DNA from 2 places in the Rahnella sp. PD4 genome. Region 2 is predicted to be linked to the other one. Evidence: predicted binding sites of a transcription regulator. Region 2 holds the regulator's gene; the other holds the start of a gene.
What was found. The regulator CRP, encoded in region 2, controls carbon source genes, mostly activating them, when cyclic AMP is high. The targets are predictions, from matches to a motif close to ATGTGANNNNNNTCACAT.

Region 1 (15,992 bases), on a different contig from region 2:
ATCCGCATTTTTTTCCCCATCGTTCAAGACATTCAGAAATCAACCAGTGGGTTTTAAACTACGGGAAGAGGGCAACAGGAAGCAAGAGGGGATGATGTATTAAAAGCACACCGGTTGCTGATGGCGGGACTGGTTGATGCACCCGGACAATTGCGCAGCGGCGATGTGGGCGTTTATCGAGATAATCAGCTTATTCATAAAGACGCCTTTATTACCATTCCAATACTGGCTGAAAAAATGATGCTCAGTCGCAGATCTATCGAACGTAATAATAAACAACTTCAGGATAGCCATCGGATTGAAAGGGCGGGGCCAACCAAGAAAGGATCCTGGAAAATACTGTGACTCCCCGCCCGCCGCCAGGGAGCCATAACAGAGGATATAACCGGGTTATTTCCCCCGCGCCAGAACCTTGCGGTAAAGCACCGGCAGTGAAATCACCACGATCAACATCGCACCGACAATCACTGACATCACAATCCCCGGCACATTCAGCAGGCTGAGGCCGAATGTCAGCAGTCCCATCAGGAACGCGGCAATAATCACGCCGGTCATGCTGCCGGAACCGCCGAGTACACTGACACCACCGAGTACAGCCATGGTAATCACGCTCAGCTCCCAGCCGAGCGCCAGTGTCGGTCGCGTACTGCCGAGGCGCGATGTCAGCAGAACTGCCGCCAGCCCGGACATCACGCCCACCAGCACGAACAACGTCAGGTTGTGTCGCTTGACGTTGATACCGGAATACCAGGCGGCAACCGGATTATTACCGATTGCATAAGTGCGGCGGCCAAAGTTAGTTTTGTGCAGCAGGAAATAAAATACCGCGCCCAGTACCAGGAACAACGCGAATTCAAACGACAACGGCCCCCAGACATAACCCTGACCAAACCACGCAAAACTGGCGGGATATTTATTCAGCGACTGATCACCCAGCAGTACATAGGTAATACCACGGAACAGACTCATGGTCCCGATGGTAATCACGATAGAAGACAGATTCAGCCGTGTCACCAGCAGTCCGTTGATCAGCCCGCACAATAAACCCACGCTGAGCCCCACACCCACCAGCGCCGGTGTGGGTAAACCAGCCTGAGCGCAGAATCCCATGATGGTGGAACTCAGTGCCATGGTGGAAGCGACCGACAGGTCGATCTCGCGGGCGATAATCAGCATCGCCATGGGGAGCACAATGATGGCTTTTTCGGTGAAGTTAAATGTTGCGTCCGACAGGTTCCATATATTGAGGAAATAGGGTGAAGCGAACGCATTCACCACAAACACCAGCAGCGTCACCAGCAGTAAAAAACCTTCCCAGCCCATCAGGCGGCGGAAAAACGGCGTGACGGCCATGGTGGTTTTTTCGCCGGAGGCGGAATGTGGCGTGTTGCGTGACGTTAAGGTTTTGTTCATGAGCTTACCCCGGTTTCAGTTCGCACAGGCCGGACGGCAGGCGAGTGGCGCAGAATCAGCCGTCCTTTACGTTTATTGGCACGTTCATTGAGGATGACGGCAATCACAATCACGCCGCCGGAAATCGCCATCTGCCAGAACGGCGACACTTCAATCACCGGCAGGGCATTATTGATGACGCCGAGGAATAGTGCGCCCAGCAAGCAACCGATCACCGAACCGATACCCCCCATGGTGCTGATTCCGCCAATAACGCATGCCGCGACAATTTGTAATTCAAAACCGTTGGCGACATCCACGTAAGCCACGGCAAAGCGTGAGATCCACAGATAGCCGCAGAAACCCGCCAGCGCACCGGAGAGACAGAAGCTGACGAATTGCATTTTGCCCGCGTTGATGCCGGTGTAATACGCTGCGGTGGCATTGCCGCCAGCTGTGTATAGCGCACGTCCGGTACGGCTGTAACGCAGAAAATATGCCACCAGAATCAGTGCGGCAATCGCACACCAGCCCAGTAGCGGCAGGCCGATAAAGGTGGTGCGTGGCAGACTGAGAAAGTCAGGGCTCATCTGGTGAGCGTTGATCCAGCCACCGTTGGAGAGCAGAAAGATAATGCCGCGATAAATGCTCATGGTTCCGAGCGTTACCACAATCGGCGGAATACCGACTTTCCACACCAGCAGACCATTAATCGCGCCCATCACCAGTCCCAGAACAGTGGCCAGTAACACCAGTGACCACACCGGGATATCCGGATGGTGGAAGTTAATCAGTGCGACAATCATGCCGGTCAGCGCCAGATTGGCGGCCATCGATAAATCGATACCTTTGGTCAGCAACACCATCATCTGCCCGAGCGCGAGGATGATTAAAATCGAGGTGTCGTTAAACATCTCAAGCAGGTTTCCGGCACCGACAAACTCCGGCGAACGCGCGCCGACGCTGAGCACCATCAGCACTATCACCACCGCCAGCAACAGTTCGCGATATTTCAGCAGGTTTCTGATCATGCTGCCTCCTCGCCCGCGCCGCTGGCCGCGCTGACAATCCTTTCTGCGGTGGCTTCGCCGGCATTGAATTCTGCGACCATCAGCCCTTCATGCATGACGATAATGCGATCGGCCATGCCCATGACTTCCGGTAATTCGGAAGACACCATAATTACCGCCAGCCCGTGCCCGACCAGCTCAGACATAAACTGATGTACCGCCGCTTTCGATCCGATATCAATGCCCTTTGTTGGCTCATCGAGAATGATGATATCCGGTTTGGTCGCCAGCCATTTCGCGATGACCACCTTTTGCTGATTACCGCCGGACAGCGTGCCCACGGCCTGTTTCCAGCTGGACGCTTTCACCTGCAACCGTCTGGCGTAATCATCGGCCAGCGCCCACTCTTTTTTATCATTGAGGACGCCGCGCGGATTAAGCTGGCTGAGTTGCGGCAAACTGATATTCTGGCTGATCGGCAAATCAATGATCGCTCCCTGTTTCTGCCTTTCTTCCGGCACGTACACAATCCCGGCGCGGATGGCCTGCGACGGGCGGGAGAAATGCTGTTCTTTGCCGTTGATGAGGATTTTTCCGCCGTTTGGCTGTGTGACACCAAACAGCGCCTGCATCAGCTCGGTACGTCCCGCCCCCACCAGCCCGTAAAAGCCGAGGATTTCGCCTTTGCGCAGCGAGAAATTAATGCCCGCAAATTCGGTCGGATGGCTCAGGTTTTGCACTTCAAGCACGGTTTCCCCAGGCTCGCAGTTCACTTTCGGGTATGCCTGACTGACTTCACGGCCCACCATCATGGTCACCATCTGCTGCTCGCTGATGTCACTGATTTTGCCGGAGCCGACATAGCTGCCATCGCGCAAAACGGTGTAGTAATCGGAGAGGGTGAAAATCTCGTCGAACTTGTGTGAGATAAACAAAATAGCTTTACCTTCATGTTTCAGGCGTTCGACAATCTGATAAAACTCAATAATTTCGTGCTGAGAAAGGGCGGCGGTGGGTTCGTCGAGAATCACCACCTGGGCATCAAACGACAGTGCGCGGGCGATCGCCACCATGTGGCGTTGCGCGATACTCAGTTCTTTGAGGATAGCGTGAGGGTCAATATTCACTTCAAGTCGCGTCAGGATATCACGCGCCTGCTGATGCATCGCCTGCCAGTTCAGACGCTTGAAAATGCCGTGATAAAGATAGTGGCCGACAAAGATATTCTCGGTGACAGAAAGTTCGTCAAACAGTACGGTTTCCTGATGGATAGCGGTGATGCCAACTTTGTGGGCGGATTCGGGATTCGGCAGTTTTATCGGAATAGCTTTATAGTGCAACTCCCCTTCCTCCGGCTGATAAATGCCGGTCATGACTTTCACCAGCGTTGATTTTCCCGCGCCGTTTTCGCCAATCAGGGCGGTTACTTTACCCGGATACAAATCCACGTGAACGTTATTTAACGCCCTGACACCCGGAAAGACTTTGCTGATGCCCTGCAATGACAACAGCGGTGTCGCTGAATCACTCATGTTGTTTCCCCAGTCTGACTAAGTACAACAAAACGGCTGACCGGTAATCCGGCCAGCCGCGTTCAGGATCAGAAGATTTTAGAGAATTTATCGATATTACTGGCGTCGTAGACAAAGGGTTCAGCCATAGCACCGCTGCCGTCTGCATCAAGTTTCACTTTACCTAAACGGCCCATGCTGGCTTCCGTCTTAGTGGCGGTGCCTTTCACCAAATCATCAGCCAGATAGGTGGCGGCGTAACCCAGATCTATCGGGTTCCAGATGGCAAAACTTTTCGTTGCACCGGATTTCACTGCGCCTGCCATTTCAGACGGCAGCCCGAGTCCTGTTACGTAAACCTTACCGATTTTGCCCTGATCTTTGACCGCCTGCGCCGCTGCCACGATACCCACGGATGAAGGGGAAATAATCACTTTCAGATCCGGGTAGGATTTCAACAGACCAATGGTTTCGCGGTAGCTTTTATCTGACAGATCATCACCATAAGCGACGGTCACCAGATTCACCGAAGGGTATTTCGGCAGCACTTTTTTCATTTCCGCAATCCACAGATTCTGGTTGGTGGAAGTAGGGGTTGCGCTCAGGATCGCGACATCACCTTTCTCCACATTCAGCGCTTTCAGCGCGTCGGCAGCCAGTTTGACGTTGGTTTCACCAATCAATGCATTGTTGGAGGGATTGAGATGGATCTGGCGGCCATCTTTGGCGACACCGGAATCCCAGGACACCACTTTAATGCCGCGCTGCATGGCTTTTTTCAGCACCGGCACCAGTGCATCGGGGTCATTGGCCGAGACGGCGATGGCGTCGACGCCCTGCGCAATCAGGCCATTTAGCACTTCGATTTGCGCTTCGGCGGTGGTCGTTGTCGGGCCGGTATAGATTACTTTTACATCACCCAGTTCTTTGGCAGCCTGCTGAGCGCCGACGTTTGCTGCTTCAAAAAAACCGTTGCCCAGCGACTTTGCCACCAGTGCAATTTTCACTTCTGCCGATGCCGCGCCTGCCAGCAGAATACTGCCCGCCATCAGGGTGAGGCTCAGTACGTGTTTTAATTTCATTGTTTGTACTCCGCATAAAGTTTAACGACTAAAAAATTGCCGACGCGCCAGGCGCATGATCACGACTCTAGGAGGTTGCTGACAGGCTCACCTTTCCGCGAGTGCCAGTTCAGCGCGAACTATGGCAAAGATGCAAAGGTTTAAGCGAACAACCTCACAATTTGATAACAATCTTGTTTCGGTCATGCCAAACGGTCAGAAAAACACACATTACCGGTCTTAGAAAACCGCACTGAAATTGGGCATAAAGCTACGCAGGGTGCCGGATTGCAAAGGATTTAATAAGGAAGGGAATGTTTTGTTCAAAAGCGGCTGGCGGATCACAGTTTCAACCCGATGGACACTCCGGCGCCGACTAAGATATTACGATAATGTTAATAAGGAGTCGGAAATGACCGTGTTACGCAGTAGTGAGTATTTTCTCTCAGGAGATTTCCCGGTCGCTATTGAACCCCGTTATCCGCAGGAAACCTTTCCTGAACATCATCATCAGGATTTCAATGAAATTGTGCTGGTTGAGCATGGCACCGGCACGCACGTTTTTAATGATCAGCCGCTGATCCTGAGTTCGGGCAGTGTGTGTTTTGTACGCCACTGCGACCATCATCTCTATGAAGATACCGACCACCTGCATCTGACCAACGTGCTGTATCGCAGCCCGAATGCGTTTCGTTTTCTCAACGGCGTCGGTGATTTACTGCCACAGGAAGTGGACGGGGTCTATCCTGCGCACTGGCGCATCAGTCCGAATCAGATAATCCAGGCTAAAATGCTGATTGATTTGCTGGCGCGATCCCCTGCTATGCAATCTCCGCAATCGCAGGCGCAGCAGGAATTATATTTTATGCAGCTGTTATTGTTACTGCGCAAAGGCAGCCGTGAGGTGGGTTATCGCGGGCAGGGCGGTGATCTGAACAATCTGCTGGACTGGTTGAATGAGCATTACAACGAGGACGTCGACTGGCCTGAACTGGCTGCGCGGTTCTCAATGTCGCTGCGCACCTTGCATCGCCAGATGAAACAGCAAACCGGCTGCACACCGCTCAATTACCTCAACCGCCTGCGTCTGCTCAATGCGCGTAACATGCTGCGTTTCAGCGACAGCCCGATAACCGAGATTGCGCACAACTGCGGTTTCTGTGATAGCAATTATTTCTCCACATTGTTTAAACGCGAATTTGGTTATGCCCCCCGAAGTGTGCGCCAGTAGCCCCGTAATTTGCAAAAATGTTATGTCAGTCAGTCCGACCATGACATTTTTGCCATTTCTCAAAATTAAATGGCAACCACGGAAAGGTAATGACTCCCCGGATAGAACAGGCTGTTAAAACTTCACAAAAAAGAGCTTTTTTATTAACAATTCGTTCATCACCTCTATCCGTATTTGGAGACGCTACATGAGCACAGTTCAGAAACGTATGTACATCAACGGCGAGTTCGTCGAAAACACGGGCGGTAAATGGATTGACGTTGTGAATCCGGCGACAGAACACGTGATTTCGCAGATCCCCGAAGGGTCGGCTGAAGATGCTAAAAAAGCCATTGATGCGGCCGAAGCGGCGCAACCGGGCTGGGAAGCCTTGCCTGCAGTAGAACGCGGCGTGTGGCTGCATAAAATCGCCGACGGTATCCGTGAGCGCGAAGCCGAACTGACTGAAACCATTATTGCGGAGGGCGGTAAAACCTACGGCCTGGCGCAAACCGAAGTGCTGTTCACCGCCGATTATCTTGACTACATGGCGGAATGGGCCCGTCGCTATGAAGGGGAAATCATTCAGAGCGACCGGCCAAATGAAAACATCTTTGTGTTCCGCAAAGCCATCGGCGTGACCACCGGTATTTTGCCGTGGAACTTCCCGTTCTTCCTGATCGCCCGTAAAGCAGCACCGGCGCTGATCACGGGTAACACCATCGTGATCAAACCGAGTGAAATCACGCCAAACAATGCGGTGATCTTCGCGGAAATTATTCACAAAATTGGTCTGCCAAAAGGTGTGCTGAATATTGTCACCGGCTACGGTCCGACAGTCGGGCAGGAACTGGCGGCGAATCCGAAAGTCGGCATGGTCAGCCTGACCGGCAGCGTAGCAGCAGGCATCGCCACCATGACCGCAGCGGCGCAGAATGTCACCAAAGTCTCGCTGGAACTGGGCGGCAAAGCCCCGGCTATCGTAATGAATGACGCAGACTTGGATCTGGCGGTGAAAGCCATCGTCAGTTCGCGCGTCATCAATACCGGGCAGGTGTGTAACTGCGCGGAACGCGTTTACGTGCAGGAAGGGGTGTATGACGAATTTATTTCCCGCATCAGCGAAGCGATGAAGAAAGTCACATTCGGCAATACCGCTGAGCAAAAAGAGCTGGATATGGGGCCATTGATCAGCGGTGCAGCATTGCAGCGTGTGGAAGAAAAAGTGGCGAAAGCCGTGTCACAGGGCGCAAAAGTATTGCTGGGTGGAAAGCGTCATGGTGATAAAGGTTTCTTCTATCAGCCGACAGTGCTGGTGGATGTAAAGCAGGATATGCCGATTATGCATGAAGAAGTGTTTGGCCCTGTACTGCCGGTTGCCACGTTCAAAACGCTGGATGAGGCGATTGCCATGGCAAACGACAGTGAATACGGGCTGACGTCATCGATTTACACCAGCAACATCAATACGGCGATGAAGGCGCTTAAGCAGCTGAAATTTGGCGAAACGTACATCAACCGCGAAAACTTCGAAGCCATGCAGGGCTTCCACGCGGGCTGGCGTAAGTCAGGTGTCGGTGGCGCCGACGGAAAACACGGTTTGCAGGAATATCTGCAAACACATGTTGCATACCTGCAGTTCCATTAATGAACACACTGTGGCCGGAGCAGGGTAACCTCTCTCTCCGGCTGGCTTTCACCTGACAAGGAAACCCCGTGAGCCGCAATGATTTCCTGACCGGCATTCGTCAGCATAAATTTATGCAAACGCTGTTCCCGTCGCCCGCTGAAAAATCTACTCCGTCAGAAGATTTTGGCCGTGCGCTGACCCTGATGGGGGGGATTTGGGATGACACTTTCCTGCGGACGTCGCCAAACGGTTATATGACCCTCAACGCCTATCTGCGCGGGTTATATCCGGCAGATTCTCTGTTTTGTTCCGCTACGCCGGAGATTATCGCAGAGAGGAATCTTGACGCCCGGATGCAGGCCGCATCGCTGAAAGATGTCGATGTCGGCGTGGTCCGCGCCTGTTTTGGTGTCGCAGAAACCGGCGCTGTATTTCTCAGTGATCCGCAACTTTGTGTGAATTCCCTCAGTGCGATGGCTAAAAATCTGGTGGTGCTGCTCGACATTAATCACATCATCGAACACCTGCACCTTGCCCACCGCCAGCCGCAGCCATTCAACGCCCGCTACGCGATCCTGGTCACCGGCCCGGCGGCGATGGCCGACAGCGAAAGTGCGCTGATGCTCGGCGCGAAAGGTGTCAAAAGCCTGCGGGTGATCGCGATTTAAGTCAGAAAATCCACGGATCCTGCTGTACTCACCTCGCGTAAAATAACTCCTGTAAATAAAATAAATCCTATCTGATACAATGAGTAAACAGGTGCACAACGGGCGTGTCCTGACTTTTACGGCAAGTGAGTGCGTTAACCATGAGCGTGATACAGAGCCTTATCAAACAAGCATTTGGAACCGGTAACGGCAACGAAGCGGCCACTTTCCTGGCCAGCGCGTGCAACCGGATGAAGGCCATGGATAAAATGACCATTGCCCGTGAAGTAGAGAGCGCACTCAGAGGCGTCAGTTTCAGCCGCGCCGAGTCAGAGAAAACAAAAGTAAAAACTGTTTACAAAGACACCGCCGTCACGCTCGAAAAACTCCTTTCACTGGAAAAACAGGTCCGCAGCCTGACGCATGAACTGGCCGTTGCACGCAACCAAACACATGGCGGCAATACAGAAGACGTTGAGCGGATGAAAGGGGAATTATCACGTCTTAATACGCGAATCAGCGAACTGCTGCGCCAGGCCGATATACAGAAAAAGCAGCACGCCGATGAACTGACCTTGTTGCGCTCACGCCAGCGGGCGACTGGCAATTCAAACTCCGCAGAACTGGATGCCGCAAACCGGCTGATTGCTTATACCGGCAGTCAGATGGCTGCGATGGCGGCAGCGCGCGATACGCTGCAACAGCGTTTAAGCCGGCTGGAAACCGAGTCGGAACGCCAGATGCGTGAGGAAGAGGATAAACGTCATGCCGCCAACCGTCGTGCCGACGGGAATTACGCCCTGCTCGGGCAACAGAAAGAACTGACGGCTGAGGCGAACCGTAAAATCACACAGCTTCGTGCCAGCCTGAAACTCGAAGAGTATGAAGGGCAGAGTGCGAAAAACGAAAAGGCAAAACTGAAGAAGAAAATCGCGGAACTGGAAGAGGAAAACAGCTGTCTGGCCGAGCGTTTGCGTGATAACGAAGAAGACTGTGAGCGTCTCAGCGACGCGCTTGACCGGACAAATCAGGAATTTGCCGCCTACAAGGCGCAAAAGGAACGCCTGACCCGCTGGATCCACGTACCGGGTGCCATGATGGGAATTTCCGTCGTGGCACTGGTATTGTATTCAGATGCCCAACCCGGACATCTGTTTGACAGCCTCGCCCCCGCTGCATTTCTGGGCTGTGTGGTCTATGCCCTATCCCTGATGATCGCGTTTACCCGCAGGGCGTAGAGGAGCACGTTTCCTGCCTTTACTTCACCGCCCCTGTTGCCGCCTGCTCAATCAGTGCGGCCACTTCTTTTGGATGTGATTCATAAACCGAATGGCTGGCACCTGCGATTTCGACGGTGTGGCTGTGCGCGCGTTTGGCGTACATACGTTCTAAATCAGGATTAATGATCTTGTCGGACTTCGCCACCATGTACCAGCTTGGTTTCACTTTCCATGCCGGATCAGGAATGTTTGCCGTGAATACGCTGGCGGACGTCAGCATCTGGGCCTGCGCTTCAAATTCAGCCTGTTTGCGCGGCAGGTCTGCGGCGAAATCAGACGGGAAATTGGCCGGATTGATGTACAGGAAACCGTCCGGCGTTTTCACAAACGGATGCGCGGAGTTCGGGTATTTCTTGCCGTTAATTGCTTCCGTTTCCCCGTTATCCAGCGCATGTGCTGCGATGTAAACCAGCCCCGCCACGTGCGGATCATTTCCTGCTTCCGTAATAATCGCGCCGCCGTAGCTGTGACCGACCAGGATCGCCGGACCGTTTTGCATGTCCAGAATACGTTTGGTGGCGGCGACGTCATCCGGGAAAGACGTCAGTGGCTCCTGCACCAGTGTCACTTTATAGCCGTCATGCGTCAGGATGTCGTACACCGGACGCCAGCCTGAACCGCCGACAAACGCGCCGTGAACCAGCACAATATTTTTCACCGGCGCAGCGTTGGCTGCCTGAGAACCGAACGCCGCTGTGGCGGCAAACAACAATGTTGAAACTAAACGTAAACGCATGGCATGACCTCTTTTACTGTGATCAGAAATGAAACTCAGTGTGTGAGGCCACTTTGAGCGCGGTGCTCTGACAGAGGAATGACGTGCGGATGACAAAAACATCATAAAGCCGCAGAAGCCGCAGGCCCCGAAAGGCGCTGTGAAAACGTTTCCCCGGCATTATTTGCGGGTATTTTAGGCGTGGCGGGAATTTTCCATTTTATATGTTTTGTAAAGAGGTCAGGGTTTCATTATGCGAAACGAATCGTCTGAAAAAACGGCGATGAATATGTCGCCGTCTTAAAAGAATGGTCTATATTTATTCTGTAGCCTGCGTTTTCGCGTGGGTTTCGAAAGACGAAGCGGAATTAGCCCACTGAAAGTCTTCTCTGATAAATACGTGTCTGGTGTCTTTTTCGTTTTTCACAGATATGATAATTATCAAGTGGTTATATATTATGTAATCGTTACCACCGGGGCGCGGATAAATAACAGGCGAGGGTAGGGTGATTTTTCGAATGAAAGCAGATTCTTATTTTTTGTCGTAATAAAAACGGGTACAGGCGAATAAAACCCCGTATTTTGCGCGGAGATGGAATGTGAAATCGGGCCCAGATGTACACTGCGTGCGGTATTTTGTTAAAAAGTTATATTTGTAAAGTTGCGTATGTACTAACAGGAAGAAAAAATCTATAGTGAGCCCCTTCACGGCTCTCAATCAGATTGGTCGATTTATGTCTACTTCTTATGTCCAAAATTGAGAGATGCGTCGTCTTTTTTTGACTCAACCTTTTAACGTAAAACAAAAGAAATCATAAAGTGAACGCCAAAACCTCTGCTTTTATCATCACGTTTCTGTCATTTTTTAACCCGGTATCTGTCAGTTACGCCCAGTCTTCGACGGCGTTACCGAAAGAGGATGCCGGTGACAGTTCCGGTTCATCAACACTGATGGTCATCAAGCGTGAAAGTACCGGGAAACTCTCCGAACTCGATACGCCGGCTGCGGTCAGCGTCATTGATGGCGACGATTTCAGAAACAGCAAAGCCCAGGTCAATCTTTCCGAAAGCCTTGGCAGCGTCCCCGGTTTACAGGTTCAAAACCGCCAGAACTATGCACAGGATTTGCAACTTTCTGTTCGCGGATTCGGTAGCCGTTCCATGTATGGCGTGCGCGGCGTGCGTATTTACGTTGATGGTATTCCGGCCACCATGCCGGACGGACAGGGGCAAACGTCTAATATTGATCTCAATTCCGTAGACCGCGTTGAAGTGTTGCGCGGGCCGTTTTCGGCACTGTATGGCAATTCTTCAGGCGGCGTGGTTAATGTCGATACCCAAACGGGTTCACAGCCTGCCAAACTGGAAGCGGGTACGTATTTCGGCAGCTATGGATCGTTTCGTAACAGCATTAAAGCCAGCGGCGCAACCGGAGACGGCACGCATGCCGGTGATGTGAATTATCTGATTTCCGGTTCCCGTTTCACCACTGACGGTTACCGCGACCACAGTGGTACGCAGAAAAATCTCGGCAATGGCAAACTGGGCGTGCGTATTGATGATGCCAGTACCCTGACGCTGATGTTTAACAGCGTGTCCGTAGATGCCAATGATCCGGGCGGCCTGACAGAATCTGAATGGCACGATGACCCGAAGCAGGCTAAACGTGCCGATCAGTACAATGCCCGTAAGAGTCTGGATCAGACCCAGGTCGGATTACGCTATCAGCGACAGATGAGCGAAAACGACGAGTTCAGCCTGATGACCTATCACGGCGAGCGTCACACAACGCAATACCAGACGATTCCTGCGGCATCGCAGAAAAATCCGCTGAACGCGGGCGGGGTGATTGTTCTTGAACGTAAATATTCGGGTGTGGATACCCGCTGGAAACATGACGATCAACTAGGTTCTGTGCCGTTCTCGGTCACCGGCGGTCTGGATTATGAAACCATGACTGAACGTCGTTTCGGTTATGAAAATTTCAACAGCGAAGGCGATCTGGGCGTAAAAGGTGACGAGCGTCGTAACGAAAAGAACGTCATGTGGAACCTCGATCCTTATCTGCAAACCACGTGGAACCTGACATCGCGCTGGACGCTGGATGCCGGTGCGCGTTACAGCACGGTCAGTTTCGACTCGCAGGATTATTACATTACCGGCCGCAATCCTGATGACAGCGGTTCGCGCCGTTATCATAAACTGCTGCCGATGGCGTCCCTGAACTATGCCGTAACGCCGGCACTGAACACCTATATTTCTGCCGGTCGTGGTTTTGAAACGCCGACCATTAATGAACTGTCTTACCGTAGTGACGGCCAGTCTGGCCTGAATCTGGGGCTGGAGCCTTCCACCAGTAACACCGTGGAGCTGGGCAGCAAATGGCGCGTGGGTAACGGTTTAGTGACCGCAGCCGTATTTCAGACTGATACCGATGATGAGCTGATTGTGGCAAAAAGTGTCGGTGGACGTTCGAGCTACACCAACGCGGGTAAGACCCGTCGCCGTGGTCTGGAATTGTCGTTAGATCAGCAAATTGAAGAGAACTGGCGCGTGAAAATGGCCTGGACGCTACTCGATGCGACCTTCCGCAACGAGACCTGTGGTGCGGGCGATTGCACACCCGCAGGCAACCGTCTGCCTGGAATTGCGCGCAACATGGGCTACGCTTCCCTTGAGTGGGCGCCGCCGGAAGGTTGGCATGCGGGTGCCGATGTGCGCTACATGAGCGACATCGAAGTGAACGACGAAAACAGTGAACAGGCACCGGCTTATACCGTCGCCAGCGTGAATGCGGGGTACCGCTTCAACTGGAGTAACGTGACGCTTGATCTGTTTACCCGCGTCGACAATCTGTTTGACAGAAATTATGTCGGTTCTGTGATCGTCAATGAAGGCAATGGGCGTTATTACGAACCTGCGCCTGGCAGGAATTACGGTGGCGGCGCTACGCTTTCTTATAGTTTCGAATAATTTACAGTCCGCAAGCACTTTACGAACAGTAAGAACGTTCAGTCAGTAACAACACGAACCACGCAGTGTTGCCTGTTACCTGCAATTCCTGACGCAGGCAGCACCTGCAAGGAATGACACCCGGTGAGAACCGGATGTTCTTGAAGATTCAGGTCGTCCCTGAATCGACGATTATAAAAAATCAGTAAGGTCATCAACTATGGAAACGAAAGCCTCGTTATCACGCATCGTCGTCATAATTACCGCTTTGTTCGCCGCGTTAAGCGGGATTTATCTTCTTGTCGGCGGTATCTGGCTGGCAAAATTAGGGGGTTCTCTTTATTACATTATCGCCGGTGTTATTTCGCTGGTTACTGCGTGGCTGCTCTACCGCCGCCGCTCGTCTGCATTATTGTTCTATGCAATCTTCCTGTTCGGCACCACTGTCTGGGCTGTATGGGAAGTGGGCACCGATTTCTGGGCACTGACGCCGCGTCTGGACGTCACCTTCTTCCTGGGGCTGTGGATCCTGCTGCCTGTCGTATATAACCAGATGCTGGCGAAGAATGGCTTCGCCCGTGGCGCGCTGGCCGTTTCTCTGCTGTTCACGGTTATTGTGCTGGGTTACTCCATCTTCAACGACCCGCAGGTTATTAACGGCACCCTCAAAGCGGCGGATTCTGCTCCGGCAAAATCTGATTCCGGCATTCCGGATGGCGACTGGCCGGCGTATGGTCGTACTCAGGGCGGTACCCGTTACTCGCCACTGAGCCAGATCAATGATAAAAACGTCAGCAAGCTTGATGTAGCCTGGACTTTCCGTACCGGTGATCTGAAGACCCCGAACGATCCGGGCGAAATCACTGACGAAGTGACGCCAATCAAAATCGGCGACATGCTTTACCTGTGTACACCGCACCAGAAGCTGTTTGCTCTGGATGCCGCGACGGGTAAGGAGAAGTGGAAGTTCGATCCTGAGCTGAAACCAAACCCAACCTTCCAGCACGTCACCTGTCGCGGTGTGTCTTACCATGAGACCACGCCAGCAGCAGAAGGTAACGCGACTAACGGCGCCGCGCCTGCTGTCTGTTCCCGTCGTATCATTCTGCCTGTCAACGATGGTCGTCTGTTTGCGCTGGATGCCGAAACCGGCGCACGTTGCCCGGCATTTGGTAACAATGGTGAACTGAACCTGCAAGGCAACATGCCTTATGCGACACCAGGCCACTATGAGCCAACTTCACCGCCAATCATCACCAAATCAGTGATTATCGTGGCCGGTGCGGTGACCGATAACTACTCAAACCGCGAGCCTTCCGGCGTGATCCGTGGCTTTGATGTTGAAACCGGTAAACTGCTGTGGGCTTTCGATCCGGGTGCTGCTGAACCGAATAAATTGCCGGCTGATGGCCAGCATTTCACACCAAACTCCCCGAACTCATGGGCACCTGCGGCTTATGATGACAAACTGGATCTGGTTTACCTGCCAATTGGCGTGGCAACGCCGGATATCTGGGGCGGTAACCGCACACCGGAGATGGAACGTTATGCGAGCGGCCTGCTGGCGCTGAATGCGACCACCGGTAAACTGGCCTGGTTCTATCAGACTGTTCACCACGACTTGTGGGATATGGATGTTCCGGCGCAGCCAACTCTGGCTGATATTACTGACAAGAACGGCAACAAAGTTCCTGCGATTTATGTCCCGACCAAAACCGGTAACATCTTCGTGCTGGACCGCCGTGACGGTAAACTGATTGTCGATGCCCCTGAGAAACCTGTTCCGCAAGGTGCAGCGAAAGGTGACCATGTGTCTCCGACTCAGCCATTCTCGAAACTGACCTTCCGTCCTGAAGCTAAGCTGACTGGCAAAGACATGTGGGGTGCGACGATCTACGACCAGCTGATGTGTCGTGTGATCTTCCACAAACTGCGTTATGAAGGCACCTTCACACCGCCATCCGAGCAGGGCACCCTGGTATTCCCGGGCAACCTCGGTATGTTCGAGTGGGGCGGTATTTCTGTGGATACAGACCGTCAGGTGGCTATTGCTAACCCGATCGCCCTGCCATTTGTGTCTAAACTGATCCCGCGCGGTCCGGGCAACCCTATCGAGCCAGATGCGAACGATAAAGGCGGTTCCGGTACCGAGACGGGTATTCAGCCGCAGTACGGCGTGCCATTTGGCGTGACGCTGAACCCGTTCCTGTCTCCGCTGGGCTTCCCATGTAAACAGCCTGCATGGGGTTACATTTCCGGTGTTGACCTGAAAACCAACGATATCGTGTGGAAAAAACGTATCGGTACCGTGCGCGACAGCTCACCATTACCGCTGCCGTTCAAAATGGGTATGCCAATGCTGGGCGCACCGGTTTCTACCGCCGGTAACGTGTTCTTCATCGCGGCAACTGCAGACAACTACCTGCGCGCGTTCAACATGAGCAACGGTGACAAACTGTGGGAAGCACGTCTGCCAGCAGGCGGCCAGGCGACCCCGATGACTTACTCTGTCAATGGCAAACAGTACGTTGTTATCGCAGCAGGCGGTCACGGTTCGTTCGGCACCAAACTGGGCGATTACATC
Region 2 (15,992 bases):
GAGAACCATTAAGACTTCGGCTTTTTAACGCCGTATTTAGAACGAGATTGCTTACGATCCTTAACGCCTGAACAGTCCAGTGCGCCACGGACGGTGTGATAACGCACACCTGGCAAGTCTTTTACACGACCGCCACGGATCAGGATCACGGAGTGTTCCTGCAGGTTATGACCTTCACCGCCGATGTAGGAGGTAACTTCAAAACCGTTAGTCAAACGCACACGGCAGACTTTACGCAGTGCGGAGTTTGGTTTTTTAGGAGTGGTAGTATATACACGAGTACATACGCCACGTTTCTGCGGGCAAGCTTCCAGCGCTGGAACGTTGCTTTTAGCAACCTTCGTAGAGCGTGGTTTGCGTACCAGCTGATTAATTGTTGCCATTAAAAAGCTCCTGGATTTTGGTTCATAAACTACTTTGTAAACGCGTGATAAATCGCCCCATAAAAAGCATTAGCTAATATGGGGACGCAGAATTTTAGGGCTGACCTAAGAGGGTGTCAAGAAATATACAGCACATCGATGTTTCACCATGCTGTTTGCTGGGCATGTTTCTCAGTCAGCGCGACGAAACCAGTATAGTCGATCAACGTGATTTTGTGTGAAATTTGACCAACCAAACCGCGAGCCGCCAAATCTTCGCTTAAAACATAAATAGACTGCACATGATGACTCATCAGGTTGCATGCCTCACTGCCATCAAGTGCGGCCAGTACACCGTCCTGCATCAGCAAAAGCGCATCGTCTTGGGTGATCATATTAATAAGCAATGCAAAATCACAATGTTGCGGGGAATTGGCAAGCGTAAAAAGCATAGGATTTCCTGATTTAAAACGTCATGACCACATCATAATCAGCCAACCGCTGACGAATTTCAGCAACGGGTAACGTCTCAACATTCAGAACCCATTCATGACAAGCAGACAGGCCCCGCGTCTTTAAAGACTCTTCACAAACAAAACACTGATCAACATCGTAAAGAGATAACACGCCGAACGTGGCAATATAATTACGCGCTAAAATTTTTTCCGGTTGCTGCACTGGCATTAACTGGAAAACACCGTCAGACATGAAAAACACACCGATGCTTTCAGTCAGCGCGGAGGTCGCCAGCAAAGCATCCAGCCCTTCCCGCCCTGCGGACGTTCCGTGTGGGCCCTGCGTGAATACAAACGCTATCTTCTTCATTCTTGCTCCCTGTATTCACACATCAGAACTGTACCAGACGATCACAGGTCAGCGAAGCTTCAGCCAGACTGCCCAACCCGGTCAGGGTAAAACCTGGTTGTAAGTTAGTCTGCCCATGCCCCTGATTATGGGCTTCCGTTTCATCTATCACACCGCGACGCAACGCGGCGGCCACGCACACATTCAGCGCCACCTGATAATCTGCGGCCATACGCTGCCAGGCCCGGACCAGATCGAATTCATCGGAGGCCGGCGCGGAAAGCAAATTACCATTAAGCACACCTTCGCGATAAAAAAATACGCTGTCGAGGTGATGGCCGCTGGAGATCAGCGCCAGTGCAAACTGGTACGCGGCGCTGGCTTGCTGAGTGCCGTATGCAGGGCCGGTGACCAGCAGGCAGTAACGCAGTTTCAACGTTCGTTCCCCACCAGCTCACCGCTTTTAAACTGGCGGATATACAGGTAGACCGTATGCTTGGAAATGTTGAGGCGATCAGCAACCTGATTGATGGCATCTTTGATATCAAAAATACCTTTTTCATAAAGATTCAGTACAACCTGACGGTTTTTCGCATTGTTCGACACATTACGATCAGCATTGACTTCTTCAATCGTAAATTCCAGCGTTTGGGCAACCAGATCATCCACGGATGAAGCGAAGTTAACGGACGAGGCAACTTCCTGCGTCTCCGGTGGCATAAACGTCTGAATAATTTGCGAGAAAGGTACGTCAAGATTCATGTTGATGCACAGCAGGCCAATCACACGCTGCTCACGGTTGCGTATGGCAATGGTGACAGATTTCATCAGCACGCCACTTTTCGCACGGGTGAAATAGGCTTTGGACACATTACTGTCAGCACCGGTCATATCATGCAGCATGCGCAGTGCCAGATCAGTAATCGGCGAGCCGATTTTACGACCAGTATGCTCACCATTAGCAATCCGAACCGCTGAACATTTCAGGTCTTCCAGAGAATGCAGAACAATTTCGCAATGCTCACCAATCAGCATTGCCAGCCCATCCACCACAGCCTCGTAGGAAGACAAAATCTCGTGATCAACCTGGCTGAAAGGACGTTGGTCCAGCAAATCCAGTTCGCCGGTTTCGCCAGTTATAAGCGAATTAGACATTGAAGCTACCACCCTCTATATCGCGCCTTCCAACGGGAGTCAGGACGCATTATTCATCAATTCAGGGGCGTTACTGTATCAAAAATACAGAATAAACGGCCTGACGATTATATGGATCTGTGACGTTATGCCGGGGAGACAAAAGCGTCAAGTTATCATCATAGAGTAACCGCAATAAAAAGAAGGGCTGGTTCAAATAAAAGTCACATGCCAAAAAAAAACCGCCGCATTAAGCGACGGTTTTTATGCAGTAACTCAGCACGACTTAGTTTGCTTTTGGTGCAGCTTCTGCTTCAGCAGGTTTTTCTGCAGCTTTTGGATCAGCTTTAGGCGCGGCTTTCACATCCAGCAGTTCAACGTCGAACACCAACGTGGAGTTAGCCGGGATCCCCGGAACGCCAGTTTTGCCGTAAGCCAGTGCCGGTGGGATGACCAGCTTGATTTTGCCGCCTTTCTTGATGTGCTTCAGGCCTTCGGTCCAGCCAGGGATAACACCGTCAAGACGGAAGGACAACGGCTCACCACGAGTGTAAGAGTTATCGAACTCAGTTCCGTCCGTCAGCGTACCTTTGTAGTTAACAACAACGGTATCGCTGTCTTTAGGTGCTGCGCCGGTACCTGGTTTTTCAACCTGATACAGCAGACCTGATTCAGTCTTCTTCACGCCTTTTTCTTTGGCGAAATCAGCACGGAATTTGTCGCCTTTGTCAGCGTTAGCTTTGGCATCCTGCTCCATCTTAGCCTGCGCGGATGCTTTCACACGACCTTCGAAGGTTTGCAGAGTCTGCTCAATTTCCTGATCAGACAGTTTGCTTTTATTTGCAAACGCATCCTGAACGCCAGAGATCAACTGGTCTTTATCCAGTTTGATGCCCAGCTTTTCTTGCTCTTTCAGGGAGTTGTCCATGTAGCGACCCAGAGATGCACCCAGAGCATAGGCAGCCTGCTCGTCATCACTTTTGAATTTGGCCGTGTCTGTTGCTGCCGGAGCAGTTGCAGCAGGGGCGGCGGCTGGCGCAGTTGCAGCAGCGGCCGGTGCTGTGGCTTCAGCAGCCATAACCTGAGTGGCATTCAGGGCGATCGCCATGGTGGTTGCCAGCAGAGTTACTTTAAACAGTGATTTCATCCATTTCTCCAAGACCAGAAGTGTATGACCTCTGGTAATAATTACGAAAGTTCGGCGGTTACTATAACTGTCCGTCTCACGACAAAACAATCTCTATACACGTCATTAGCGTCTTATTCCGACCTTTTTTGCATCAATAAGTTTCGTCACAGGATCGGCATATACGGATAAAGCGTCAGGGAGGTCAGGTAATCCTGTGGCTTTACGGGTAGAATCGCCGGTCTACAATACAGGATGAGGTTCCGGTCAATGCTCAACATGATCAACGTGGGCCACACAGTGAGGTAATGATGATGAACTCAAACACCGTTGAACAACGTCTGGAGATGCTGGAAAACAAGCTGGCTTTCCAGGAGATTACCATTGAAGAGCTGAACATGATTGTCACACAACATCAGCTGGAAATGAGCAGACTGCAAGATCACCTGCGTCTGCTGACCGACAAACTCCGTGCCAGCCAGCCATCAATGATTGCCGATCAGTCGGAAGAAACCCCTCCGCCGCATTATTGATGCTGATTTCAACGTAGCAAAAAGGCGCCCGGGGGCGCCTTTTTCTTTAACTGCTAAACGTGCAACGCGATTAATGACAACCGCAACCGCCGTTTCCGCCGCAACCACCTTTCTTACCGTGATCATGACCGTGGTCGTGATCATGGTCGTGGCCGTGACCACCGCAGCAACCTTCACCATGTTCATGATCATGATCGTGGCCGTGTTCGCCGTGAACGTGGCCGTGAGCCAGTTCTTCTTCGGTTGCTTCACGGATAGCGACAACTTCAACGTGGAAGTTCAGATCCTGACCGGCCAGCATGTGGTTTCCGTCAACCACAACGTGGTCACCGTCAACTTCAGTGATTTCAACAGGCACCGGGCCCTGGTCGGTGTCAGCCAGGAAACGCATACCGACTTCCAGCTCATCAACACCCATGAACACGTCTTTAGGCACGCGCTGAACCAGGTTTTCGTCGTAGTTGCCGTAAGCATCGTTCGCACCAACATGCACGTCAAAAACATCACCAATGGCATGGCCGTCCAGCGCTGTTTCCAGACCGGAGATCAGGGAACCATGGCCGTGCAGGTAATCCAACGGTGCGCTCACCGGAGATTCATCAACCAACACACCGTCTTCTGTACGAACCTGATATGCCACGCTGATGACCAGGTCTTTTGCTACTTTCATGATAACTCCTACCGTTGGAAACTCAATTTGTTGTCTGCGGGCGTTTCGTAACGCACGCAACTTCGCTTAAGGCTAATTCAGTGACGGCCACTTTTCGATGAGATCATCCTGAAAAGCGCGACCGGATAAATTTGGCGAAGAGTGTAGCGGAAATCCGCGTCTCTGTACTAACAGCATAAAAAAACACGAGCCATAACGCTACTTCGGATCGAAAATACCAATCACCTGCTCTTCCGGCCGGAGTTTCTTGCTGACCTGCGCATCCGTCTGACGCTGATGGTGTCCGCACTTCACACACTCCACCACTTCCACCTGATCTTCCTGCCATAAAGCCAGCGTATCCATCGCCTTACATTTCGGACACACCGCGCCAGCGATGAACCGTTTACGGGTTATAGCCATATTACTTCTCCAAAAATTGCCGACATTGCGTCCGGTCAGTTTTCGATCAACAACCGAATTTTTTTCGCTACCGGACTATTCATCATCGTCCCAGCCATCAAGCTGGCGGCGTTCGTTATGCATTTCGCTCTGGAAGATATCTTCCAGTTCGCGCCGGGCTTCTTTCACACGGGAAATTTGTGCCACATCGCCACGGTTTTGCGGCACCAGTTCGCGCAACATACGCATATCGAGACGGCGAAAATGCTGTTGTGCACGGTACGCACTGTGCGGATGCATGCCCAGCGTCACGAGCGCTTTCTTACCTAACTCCAGCGCACTGGAAAACGTCTCGCGGGAAAAATTCACGACGCCCGCCTGCAAAAGCTCATGCGCTTCAACACGTCCGCGGGCACGCGCCAGAATATTCAGATGCGGAAAATGTTGCTGGCATAAATGCACGATCGCCATCGTATCCTCCGGTTCATTGGAGGTAATAACGATTGATTTTGCTTTTTCCGCACCGGATGCCCTGAGGAGTTCCAGTTCGGTCGCATCGCCGTAATACACTTTGTAGCCGTAAGTGCGCATCAGCCCGACGGCGCTGATATCGCGCTCCAGCACCGTAATGCGCATTTTGTTGGCCATCAGCAAACGCCCGATCACCTGTCCGAAACGCCCGAAGCCAACAATAATCACCTGCGGCTCATCATCCTGCACAAAGTGTTTTTCATCGCTCTCTTCGCCGTCGTTATAACGCTTCACCAGAATCCGGTCGACCCACTGCATCAGCAGCGGCGTGGTCATCATGGATAACGTCACCACCACCAGCAACAACGAAAGTTGCGAGGAAGAAATGACTTTTTGCGCACCCGCCGCTGAGAACAGCACGAAAGCAAATTCCCCGCCCTGACTGAGAACGGCAGAGAATTGCAGCCGGACCGAAGTACGTAAACCAAAAATACGGGACAGCCCGTACAACACGCCGGTTTTAACAGCCACCAGAATAATCACACCCGCCAGCACCAGCAAAATGTGGGTGTAAAGCACGCCCAGATTCAATGCCATACCGACAGAAATAAAGAACAGCCCGAGCAGTAAACCCTTAAACGGCTCGATGGCGATTTCCAGTTCGTGCTGATATTCGCTTTCCGCCAGCAAAATCCCGGCGATAAATGTCCCGAGCGCCATCGAAAAGCCCAGCGTATCCATAAACAATGCCGAACCGAGCACTACCAGCAACGCGGCGGCGGTAAACACTTCCCGCACGCCGGAGGCCACAATCAGCCGGAAAATAGGTCGCAGCAGATAGCGTCCGCCGATCAGCATCCCACCAAACGCCAGGACTTTCAGGCCAATCATTTCCCAGTTATTGCTGCCTTCGGAGCTGCCAGCCAGAATCGGAATCAGGGCCAGTGCCGGGATCACCGCAATATCCTGGAACAGCAGCACGGCGAAACCGAGCTGGCCGCCTTCATTACGCGTCATGCCTTTATCACGCATCAGTTGCAATGCCATCGCCGTCGATGACATCGCCAGCCCGATACCGCCAATCACCGCCGCCTGCCAGGAAAACTTCGTGAGATACAACAGGCCGCCGAGCACCAGCGCGGTCAGGATCACCTGCCCGGCACCAACGCCAAAAATTTGCCGCCGCAGCGCCCACAATTTCCCGGGGTTCAGTTCCAGCCCGATGATAAACATCAGGAAAACCACACCCAGTTCAGAGAAGTGCAGGATTTCATCCACGTCACGGATAAAACCTAAGCCCCACGGACCGATGGCAATGCCAGCCAGCAAATAGCCGAGCACCGCGCCGATACCTAAACGTTGCGCCAGCGGCACCGCGACCACCGCAGCGAATAAAAACAGCAGGATTGCCGTAGGTATATTTGAAACATCCATCAGACGATCCCTCCGTGCGGTAACGGGGATCGCAGCCATTCACCGTAGGCTTCAGCGTGGCTTTGCAACACATCAGGTTTCTGACGTCGTGCCCAGTAAATAATGATTGGCGTCATCCAGTGCATATGACACATCGCCGAAGTCAGTTCAAACGGGCGCATAATGTCAGACATCGGATAGCGGTTATAACCGCCTGCACGGTATGCGCCTTCCGGCTCACCGGTGGTGACGACCGAACGCCAGTATTTGCCGTTAAGTGCATTCCCGCCAGCACCGCTGGCAAACCCCCGCGCCAGCACGCGATCCATCCATTCTTTCAATAATGCCGGGCAGCTATAAGTATAAAGAGGGTGCTGGAAGACGATCACTTTGTGTTCGCGCAGCAACTGTTGTTCACGGTGGATATCAATAAAAAAATCAGGATAGTGAGCGTATAAATCATGCACGGTGACATGTTCAAGCTGCTGTGCCTGCTGTAACAAAACGCGGTTGGCGACTGAATCGGGTGATTCCGGGTGGGCGTAAAGCAGCAAAACCTTTGGTGGCTGCGACATCAATACCTCCAAAGCGTCGTCAGGGTGCGGTTTTTCCGTTACCATGCTTCGCAAAGACAAAATGGGACGCGATACGTCTTGTTTAAATCATTATCATGACAATTTAACATACTCTCAACACGGCGCTTTATGATTGTTTTCTCCTCCTTACAAATCCGACGCGGCACTAACGTGCTGCTGGACAACGCGTCTGCGACCATCAATCCCGGCCAGAAAGTCGGGCTGGTGGGCAAAAATGGCTGCGGTAAATCCACCCTGATTTCACTGCTTAAAGGTGAAATGAGCGCCGACGCAGGCAACCTGACTTTTCCGTCCAACTGGGCACTGGCCTGGGTCAATCAGGAAACACCGGCTCTGGACGAGCCTGCAATAGAGTATGTTATCGACGGTGACCGCGAATTCCGTCAGCTGGAAGCACAATTACAGCACGCCAACGACCGCGATGACGGCCACGCCATCGCCACGCTGCACGGTAAACTTGATGCAATTAACGCCTGGACCATTCCGGCGCGTGCGGCGAGCCTGCTCAGCGGGTTGGGATTTACGCAGAATCAGTTACAGCAGCCGGTCAAATCCTTCTCCGGCGGCTGGCGCATGCGTCTCAACCTTGCGCAGGCGCTGATTTGTCGTTCCGATTTACTGCTGCTTGACGAACCGACCAACCACCTGGATTTAGACGCGGTGATCTGGCTTGAAAAGTGGCTGAAAAGCTACACCGGCACGCTGGTGCTGATTTCTCATGACCGTGATTTTCTGGATCCTATTGTCGATAAAATACTGCATATCGAACAGCAGACGCTGAACGAATACACCGGTAACTACTCGTCTTTCGAACGCCAGCGTGCGACCAAACTGTCGCAACAGCAGGCTTTGTTTGAAAGTCAGCAGGAAAAAGTGGCGCATCTGCAAAGTTATATCGATCGTTTCCGGGCGCAGGCGACCAAAGCCAAACAGGCGCAGAGCCGTATTAAAATGCTGGAGCGCATGGAGCTGATAGCCCCGGCGCACGTAGACAATCCTTTTCATTTTAGCTTCCGCTCACCGGAAAGCTTGCCCGATCCGCTGCTGCGGATGGAAAAGGTCAGCGCCGGTTATGGCGACACCACGATTCTGGAGTCGATCAAACTGAATCTGGTGCCGGGTTCACGTATCGGTTTACTCGGCCGTAACGGTGCAGGTAAATCGACGCTTATCAAACTGCTGGCCGGAACCATGCCGCCGCTTCACGGGGACATTGGGCTGGCAAAAGGCGTCAAACTCGGTTATTTCGCTCAGCATCAGCTGGAGTTCCTGCGCGCAGAAGATTCGCCGCTGCAACATCTGGTGCGTCTGGCGAATAAAGAAACCGAACAGCAATTGCGCGATTATCTCGGCGGATTTGGTTTCCACGGCGATAAAGTGACGGATCCTACCGGGCGGTTCTCCGGCGGTGAAAAAGCGCGCCTGGTGCTGGCGCTGATTGTCTGGCAGCGCCCTAACCTGCTGCTGCTTGATGAACCGACCAACCACCTGGATCTCGACATGCGTCAGGCACTGACCGAAGCGCTGATCGACTTTGAGGGTGCGATGGTTGTCGTGTCGCATGACCGCCACTTATTGCGTTCCACTACTGACGATTTGTATCTGGTACACGGCGGCAAAGTGGAACAGTTCGACGGCGATCTGGAAGATTATCAGCAATGGCTGGTGGACATTCAGCGTCAGGAAAGCCAGCAGGATGCACCGGCTAAAGACGGCGGCGTTAACAGTGCGCAATCGCGTAAAGATCAGAAACGTCGCGAAGCCGATTTCCGCAACCAGACTCAGCCACTGCGCAAGCAAATCACCAGGCTGGAAGCACAGATGGAGAAACTGGGTACCGAACTGGCAGCAATTGAAGCCCGTCTGGCCGACTCCGCCATTTATGACATCAGCCGTAAGGCCGATCTCACGGAGTGTCTGCAACAGCAGACCAAAGTGAAAGGTGCGCTGGAAGAGACTGAAATGACCTGGCTCGATGCCCAGGAACAACTGGAAGAAATGTCTAAAACTTTTGATATCGACAGCTGATCGTATGCTCACAAACGGGAAAGGAGCCGTGATGGCTCCTTTTTGGTCTGTAAATTAATGCCAGATTAACAGCACACAGGCGGCGGTCAGAATACCCATCGCAATGTTAAAAGTGTACCACGCACGCTTGCTGCGCAGCAGGCGACCAATCACCGTGCCGAAGCCAAGCCAGATGATGCCCGATACCAGGTTCACCAGGAACATCCCAAGGCTGATACCGGCAATCGAAGGATTATAGGCGGCGCCCGCCAGACTGAAGCTCGCGACCGCACCCAGTCCCATCAGCCAGGCTTTCGGATTAAGAAATTGCAGCAACCAGCCCTGATACAAACGGATCGGTTTTGGCGGCGGCGCACCGGTTTCCAGTTTTTCATAGGCAGACGTTGCAATCTTCCACGCCAGCCACAGCAGATACAGGCTACCGGCGATTTTGAGAAACAGGTGTAACGCAGGATAAATCGTGATGAGACCGCCGACACCAAAGGCCACCAGCAGCAAAATACTTTGCATACCAAGCATAATGCCGACCATCAGCCAAAGTGAACGGAAGAACCCAAAGTTAGCGCCAGACGTGGTGAGTAACATATTGTTCGGGCCGGGGGTAATGGCGGCGACCCATAAAAATCCAAGCATCGATAAAAATAAACCAGGTTCCATTTAATTTGGGTTCTCCGACCCGAAAGATGTGCGATAGCATTGAAGCTAACAGCGTGATATTGATCGCACAAGAGCCTCTTAAGAGAAATTTATTCATCTTATGGTTGAAACCTTTCGCCCCTTACGCGGGGCCAGTAATCCGCACATCCAGACGCTACTCCCGCGACTGATAAGACGGCATGCAACACTTAAACCTCACTGGCAAAGGCTGGATACGCCGGACGGCGATTTTCTGGATTTAGCCTGGAGTGAAGATCCGGCACAGGCGCGACATAAACCTCGCATGATCCTGTTTCACGGCCTGGAAGGCAGCTTTTACAGCCCGTATGCGCACGGCTTATTGCAGGCGTGGAAAGACAAAGGCTGGCTTGGTGTGGTCATGCATTTCCGCGGATGCGGCGGTGAACCTAATAAGCTGCTGCGTATTTATCATTCCGGTGAAACCGAAGATGCCCGCTTTTTCATTCACTGGCTCAATGAGACCTATGGCGAAGTCCCGACCGGCGCGGTAGGTGTGTCACTCGGCGGCAATATGTTGACGTGTTATCTCGGGCAGGAAGGCGAAAATTGTACGTTGAGCGCCGCCGTGGTGGTCTCCGCACCGCTGATGCTGGAACCTTGCGCTTACCGGCTGGAACGCGGTTCATCACGGATTTATCAGCACTATCTGCTCGGTCAGCTCAAAGGCAATGCCTCGCGTAAGCTGGCAAAATACCCTGGGACATTGCCCGTCACGCTGGCGCAACTGAAAGCCATGCGTCGTCTTCGTGAATTTGACGATGCTATTACCTCAAAAGCGCACGGATTTACCGACGCGCTGGATTATTACCGCCGGTGCAGCGGTCTGCCGTTACTGGCACAGGTCAGAACCCCCCTGCTGATTATCCACGCCAAAGACGATCCGTTTATGACACCCGACGTCATCCCGAAAGCAGAAGATTTACCGGATTGCGTGGAATATCAGTTAACGGAACATGGCGGACATGTCGGCTTTGTGTCCGGCAGCTTACGTAACCCCCAAATGTGGCTGGAACAACGCATTCCGGCCTGGATCGCCCCCTATTTAGAAAATAAGACTAAGGAAAAAACAGAGTGATTATTCCCTGGCAGGAACTGGATCCTGAACTGCTCACCAGCGTGGTGGAATCCTTCGTATTGCGCGAAGGCACCGATTACGGCGAGCAGGAAAGATCGCTGGAACAAAAAGTCGATGACGTGAAACGTCAGCTGAAAAGCGGTGATATTGTGCTGGTATGGTCAGAGTTGCATGAAACGCTGAATATTATGCCACGCGGTCAGTTCCGCGCCGGGCAGGAAGAAGTGCCGCAGGACGGGTAGAGCCGCTCGAAAGCAGGTTGTGACAACCTGTCACTTCGCGAATAAATATGGTAACAATAGGCTTAATTATGCGCAGCACGGCACTACATTTTCAACCACAGAAAAGACCGCGTCACGCCAGCCTGTATCCCCTTTCTGGAGAAAAGCATTTATGTCAGCCAAACATCCTGTTATTGCCGTTACCGGTTCGAGCGGTGCAGGCACCACGACCACCAGCGTGGCGTTTCGTAAAATATTTCAACAGCTTGGCTTACGCGCTGCGGAGCTGGAAGGCGACAGTTTTCACCATTTCACCCGTCCTGAAATGGATGCGGCGATCCGTAAGGCACGCGATCTCGGGCGCCACATCAGTTATTTCGGGCCGGAAGCCAATGACTTTGGTTTGCTGGAAAAAAGCTTTATCGAATATGGCAAAACCGGCACCGGCCGTTCACGTAAGTATTTGCATACTTATGACGAAGCGGTTCCCTATAATCAGGTGCCGGGCACGTTTACGCCATGGCAGGCGTTGCCGGAACCAACGGATATCTTATTCTATGAAGGCCTGCACGGCGGTGTAGTGACAGACAAAATTGATGTCGCCGCCCAGGTCGATTTGCTGGTCGGCGTTGTGCCTATCGTTAACCTGGAGTGGATCCAGAAACTGGTGCGCGATACCGGGGAGCGTGGCCATTCACGTGAAGCAGTGATGGATTCCGTCGTGCGTTCGATGGATGATTATATCAGCTACATTACGCCGCAGTTTTCCCGCACCCACATCAACTTCCAGCGTGTGCCGACTATCGACACCTCAAACCCGTTCGCAGCAAAAGCCATTCCGTCACTGGATGAAAGCTTTGTGGTGATCCATTTCCAGGGACTGGACGACATCGATTTCCCCTATCTGCTGGCAATGTTGCAGGGGTCATTTATCTCGCACATCAAAACGCTGGTGGTACCAGGTGGGAAAATGGGGCTGGCAATGGAGCTGATCATGGCGCCACTGGTGCAGCGCCTGATGGAAGGTAAGAAAATCGAGTAAACTTTATTCCGCTGCAATCACTTCAAAGCTGTGGGTGATGGTGGCCGCTTTACCCAACATCAGAGACACTGAACAGTATTTTTCGGCAGAAAGGCTGACCGCACGTTCAACAATCTTATCGGTCAGATCCTTACCGGTGACGATAAAATGCAGATTGATATGCGTGAACAGACGCGGCGCTTCTTCGCGGCGTTGTGAAGTCAGCTTCACTTCACAATCACGCACGTCATTACGGCCTTTCTGTAAAATAGATACCACGTCAATTGCACTGCAGCCGCCTGCGGACATCAGTAACATTTCCATCGGGCTTGGGGCTTTATCGCCCGCGTTACCATCCATTGAAATCTGATGACCCGACGCTGACTCACCTAAAAAGGTCAGCCCTTCAACCCATTTGACACGTGCGTGCATGAACTATTCTCCCGGTGAATAAACTTTTAGAAATCTGCTCTCAGAGTACCCTTTAGACCAAAATCTGGCAACGTAACCCGATCGCCATCATGCTGAAGCGAGACAACAGAAGACAGCATCTCAAACCTGTGCTACAAACAAAGCCGAAACATACTTTCCAGTAAATTGCGGTGACGGTTTTTGCGGTTTAAGAACAGAACCCACGGTGTTAACAGCAATAAACAGGCTGTTGCACTCCGACATCCGCTTGCAGCATTTCTGGGGAGTTATATGCTGAAAGGGCGCTTTGGATTTGAAGTGCCATACAGGGAACTCTGAGCCCTGTGATTTTGGGCAGCGATAACAACAGAGGATAATAGCTAATGGTTCTCGGCAAGCCACAAACAGACCCGACTCTTGAATGGTTCCTGTCTCACTGTCATATACATAAGTATCCTTCTAAAAGTACGCTGATTCACCAGGGTGAAAAAGCCGAAACGCTTTACTACATCGTGAAAGGGTCAGTTGCTGTCCTGATTAAAGATGAAGAAGGCAAGGAAATGATACTGTCCTACCTTAACCAAGGTGACTTCATCGGTGAGCTGGGACTCTTCGAAGAAGGTCAGGAACGTAGTGCCTGGGTACGTGCTAAAACTGCCTGTGAAGTGGCTGAAATTTCGTATAAAAAGTTCCGCCAGCTGATTCAGGTTAACCCGGATATTCTGATGCGTCTCTCCGCGCAGATGGCCAACCGTCTGCAAGTGACGTCAGAGAAAGTCGGCAACCTTGCCTTCCTCGACGTAACCGGTCGTATCGCTCAAACGTTGCTCAACCTGGCTAAACAGCCTGATGCAATGACCCATCCGGACGGGATGCAAATCAAGATTACCCGTCAGGAAATTGGCCAAATCGTCGGTTGTTCACGTGAAACAGTCGGACGAATCCTCAAAATGCTGGAAGATCAGAGCCTGATCTCCGCACACGGGAAAACGATTGTCGTTTACGGCACACGTTAATCCCTCGAAAATTGGCGCGGCAGAATACTGTCGCGCCTTTTTTATGGGCTAAGCTTTACCCATGACGTTATGGCGAAAACTGTTTTACCATCCTGAAGTGAATTACGCGCTGCGCCAGACGCTGGTGTTGTGCCTGCCTGTTGGCATTTGCTGGCTGTTTGGCAACTTGCAAATGGGTCTGCTGTTTTCCCTCTGCCCGGCCTGCTGTAACATCGCCGGTCTGGATACCCCGCACAAACGCTTTTTCAAACGTCTGATCGTCGGCGGTTCACTGTTTGCCGTGAGCAGTATTCTGCTGCAACTGATGCTGGAAAACTGGCACGTTCCGCTGCCGCTGATCATGCTATCGCTGGCGTTATTGCTCGGCGTTACCGGTGAAATCAGCCCGTTACATGCGCGCCTGTTACCCGGCGCGCTGGTAGCCACTATTTTCACACTGAGTATGGTCGGCGTGCGCCCGATGTGGCAGGCACCGGTGCTGTTCGCAGCAGGCACAGCCTGGTACGGGGTGTTTAACTGGGTGTGGTTTCGTATTTCGCAAGAACAGCCTATGCGCGAAACGCTCAGCCAGCTTTATCTGCAACTCGCGGATTATTTCGAGGCCAAGTACAGTCTGCTGACGCAACATACCGATCCCGAGACGGCGTTGCCGCCATTACTTACCCGTCAGCAGCAGGTTATCGATCTGATTGCCCTGCTTTATCAGCAATTACACATGCTGCCACAACACGGACATCATCATCACCATAAGCGACTGTTTCAGCTTTTTCAGGTTGCTCTCGATTTGCAGGAGCACATTACCGTCAGCCTGCATCAGCCGGAGGAAGTACAGAAACTGGTTGAGGAAAGCCATGCAGAAGCGGTAATCCGCCGCAATGCGCAGGTGATTTCCACCCGTCTTCGGGTGATTGCCGGCGATATTCTTTATCACCGTTTATCTGAGCGCTTTACCATGGCCAATGAGCTGGCTGCGCTGGAGAAAATCGCCGCGCGTAATCCGGACAATCCGGTTGGCCAGTTTTGTTATTACCATTTCAGCCGCATTGCGCGCCTGCTGCGGACCCAGCGCCCGTTATACCGGCGCGATCTGATGAGCACCCAGCCACGGCTGCCCTCCTGGACTGCGCTAAAAAGCTATCTTTCTTTCAAATCCGTGGCCCTGCGTAATGCCGCGCGTCTGGGCATTATTTTAGCGATTGGCAGCAGCCTGGGGCTGTTCTTCAATTTGCCCAAACCGTACTGGATTTTGCTGACTATCATGCTGGTCAGCCAGAACGGCTATAACGCCACGCGGGTCAGGATCCAGCACCGTGCGCTCGGTACGCTGGCCGGTTTGCTGATTGCTTCAGGATTGTTAAAACTGGCGCTACCGGAAAGCACCACGCTGCTGTGCATGCTGCTGATCACCTTGTTGTCCTATACGGTTTTACGCAAAAATTACGGGCTGGCGATGGTCGGCATGACGGTGACGGCAGTGTATACCCTGCAACTACTGGCGATGAACGGTGTGCATTTTCTGATACCAAGACTGGTCGATACGCTGCTCGGCTGTGCGCTGGCCTTCGGTGGCACCCTCTGGCTATGGCCGCAATGGCAAAGCGGTTTGCTGCGCCAGAACGCGCATCAGGCGCTGGAAACGTATCAGGACGCTATCCGTCTGCTGCTTGAGGAAAACCCCGACACCGCAAAACTGGCGTATACCCGTATGCGGGTCAATCAGGCGCACAATAAGCTGTTCACTTCTTTAAACCAGGCGATGCAGGAGCCCGGCTTTAACTCGCATTATCTGGCAGACATGCGGTTATGGGTGACACACAGCCAGTTTGTGGTCGAACATATCAACGCGATGACAATCCTCGCACGCGAACATTATATGTTGCCGGAAAAACTGGCGACGGAATATTTGCAGACCTGCGAAATCGCACTGCAAAGCTGCCAGCAACGACTGCTCTATGACGGGCCGGGCAGCGAGAATAATCTGTTTAATGCGCCGGAACTTCATCCGGATATGCCGCTGACCGAAATGGAACGCCACCTGCGGCGCGTGATTTC

Region 1: a site for CRP is predicted at 5,138-5,155, ahead of rhaS (rhamnose ABC transporter substrate-binding protein). Genes of this name have one in related genera too.

The regions. Positions count from the first base shown of each region.
Region 1 covers NZ_JBLZQF010000004.1:28,871-44,862, reverse strand. Annotated here, with positions in the region: gene panE (2-dehydropantoate 2-reductase) at 1-8, opposite strand, end outside; partial or broken gene ACOZIO_RS11990 (Fic family protein) at 91-198, shown strand; gene ACOZIO_RS11985 (ABC transporter permease) at 391-1,353, opposite strand; gene ACOZIO_RS11980 (ABC transporter permease) at 1,410-2,423, opposite strand; gene ACOZIO_RS11975 (sugar ABC transporter ATP-binding protein) at 2,420-3,934, opposite strand; gene rhaS (rhamnose ABC transporter substrate-binding protein) at 4,003-4,995, opposite strand; gene rhaS (HTH-type transcriptional activator RhaS) at 5,387-6,205, shown strand; gene aldA (aldehyde dehydrogenase) at 6,393-7,832, shown strand; gene ACOZIO_RS11955 (LUD domain-containing protein) at 7,901-8,482, shown strand; gene ACOZIO_RS11950 (hypothetical protein) at 8,623-9,699, shown strand; gene ACOZIO_RS11945 (alpha/beta hydrolase) at 9,719-10,477, opposite strand; gene pqqU (TonB-dependent receptor PqqU) at 11,276-13,429, shown strand; gene ACOZIO_RS11935 (glucose/quinate/shikimate family membrane-bound PQQ-dependent dehydrogenase) at 13,629-15,992, shown strand, end outside.
Region 2 covers NZ_JBLZQF010000005.1:3,029-19,020, forward strand. Annotated here, with positions in the region: gene rpsL (30S ribosomal protein S12) at 9-383, opposite strand; gene tusB (sulfurtransferase complex subunit TusB) at 527-814, opposite strand; gene tusC (sulfurtransferase complex subunit TusC) at 828-1,187, opposite strand; gene tusD (sulfurtransferase complex subunit TusD) at 1,210-1,602, opposite strand; gene ACOZIO_RS14070 (helix-turn-helix transcriptional regulator) at 1,599-2,321, opposite strand; gene fkpA (FKBP-type peptidyl-prolyl cis-trans isomerase) at 2,587-3,447, opposite strand; gene ACOZIO_RS14080 (protein SlyX) at 3,741-3,959, shown strand; gene slyD (peptidylprolyl isomerase) at 4,030-4,629, opposite strand; gene ACOZIO_RS14090 (YheV family putative zinc ribbon protein) at 4,828-5,031, opposite strand; gene kefB (glutathione-regulated potassium-efflux system protein KefB) at 5,107-6,915, opposite strand; gene kefG (glutathione-regulated potassium-efflux system ancillary protein KefG) at 6,915-7,469, opposite strand; gene ACOZIO_RS14105 (ABC transporter ATP-binding protein) at 7,599-9,518, shown strand; gene ACOZIO_RS14110 (LysE family translocator) at 9,573-10,175, opposite strand; gene ACOZIO_RS14115 (hydrolase) at 10,276-11,271, shown strand; gene ACOZIO_RS14120 (YheU family protein) at 11,268-11,513, shown strand; gene ACOZIO_RS14125 (phosphoribulokinase) at 11,665-12,534, shown strand; gene ACOZIO_RS14130 (OsmC family protein) at 12,538-12,945, opposite strand; gene crp (cAMP-activated global transcriptional regulator CRP) at 13,308-13,940, shown strand; gene ACOZIO_RS14140 (YccS/YhfK family putative transporter) at 14,002-15,992, shown strand, end outside.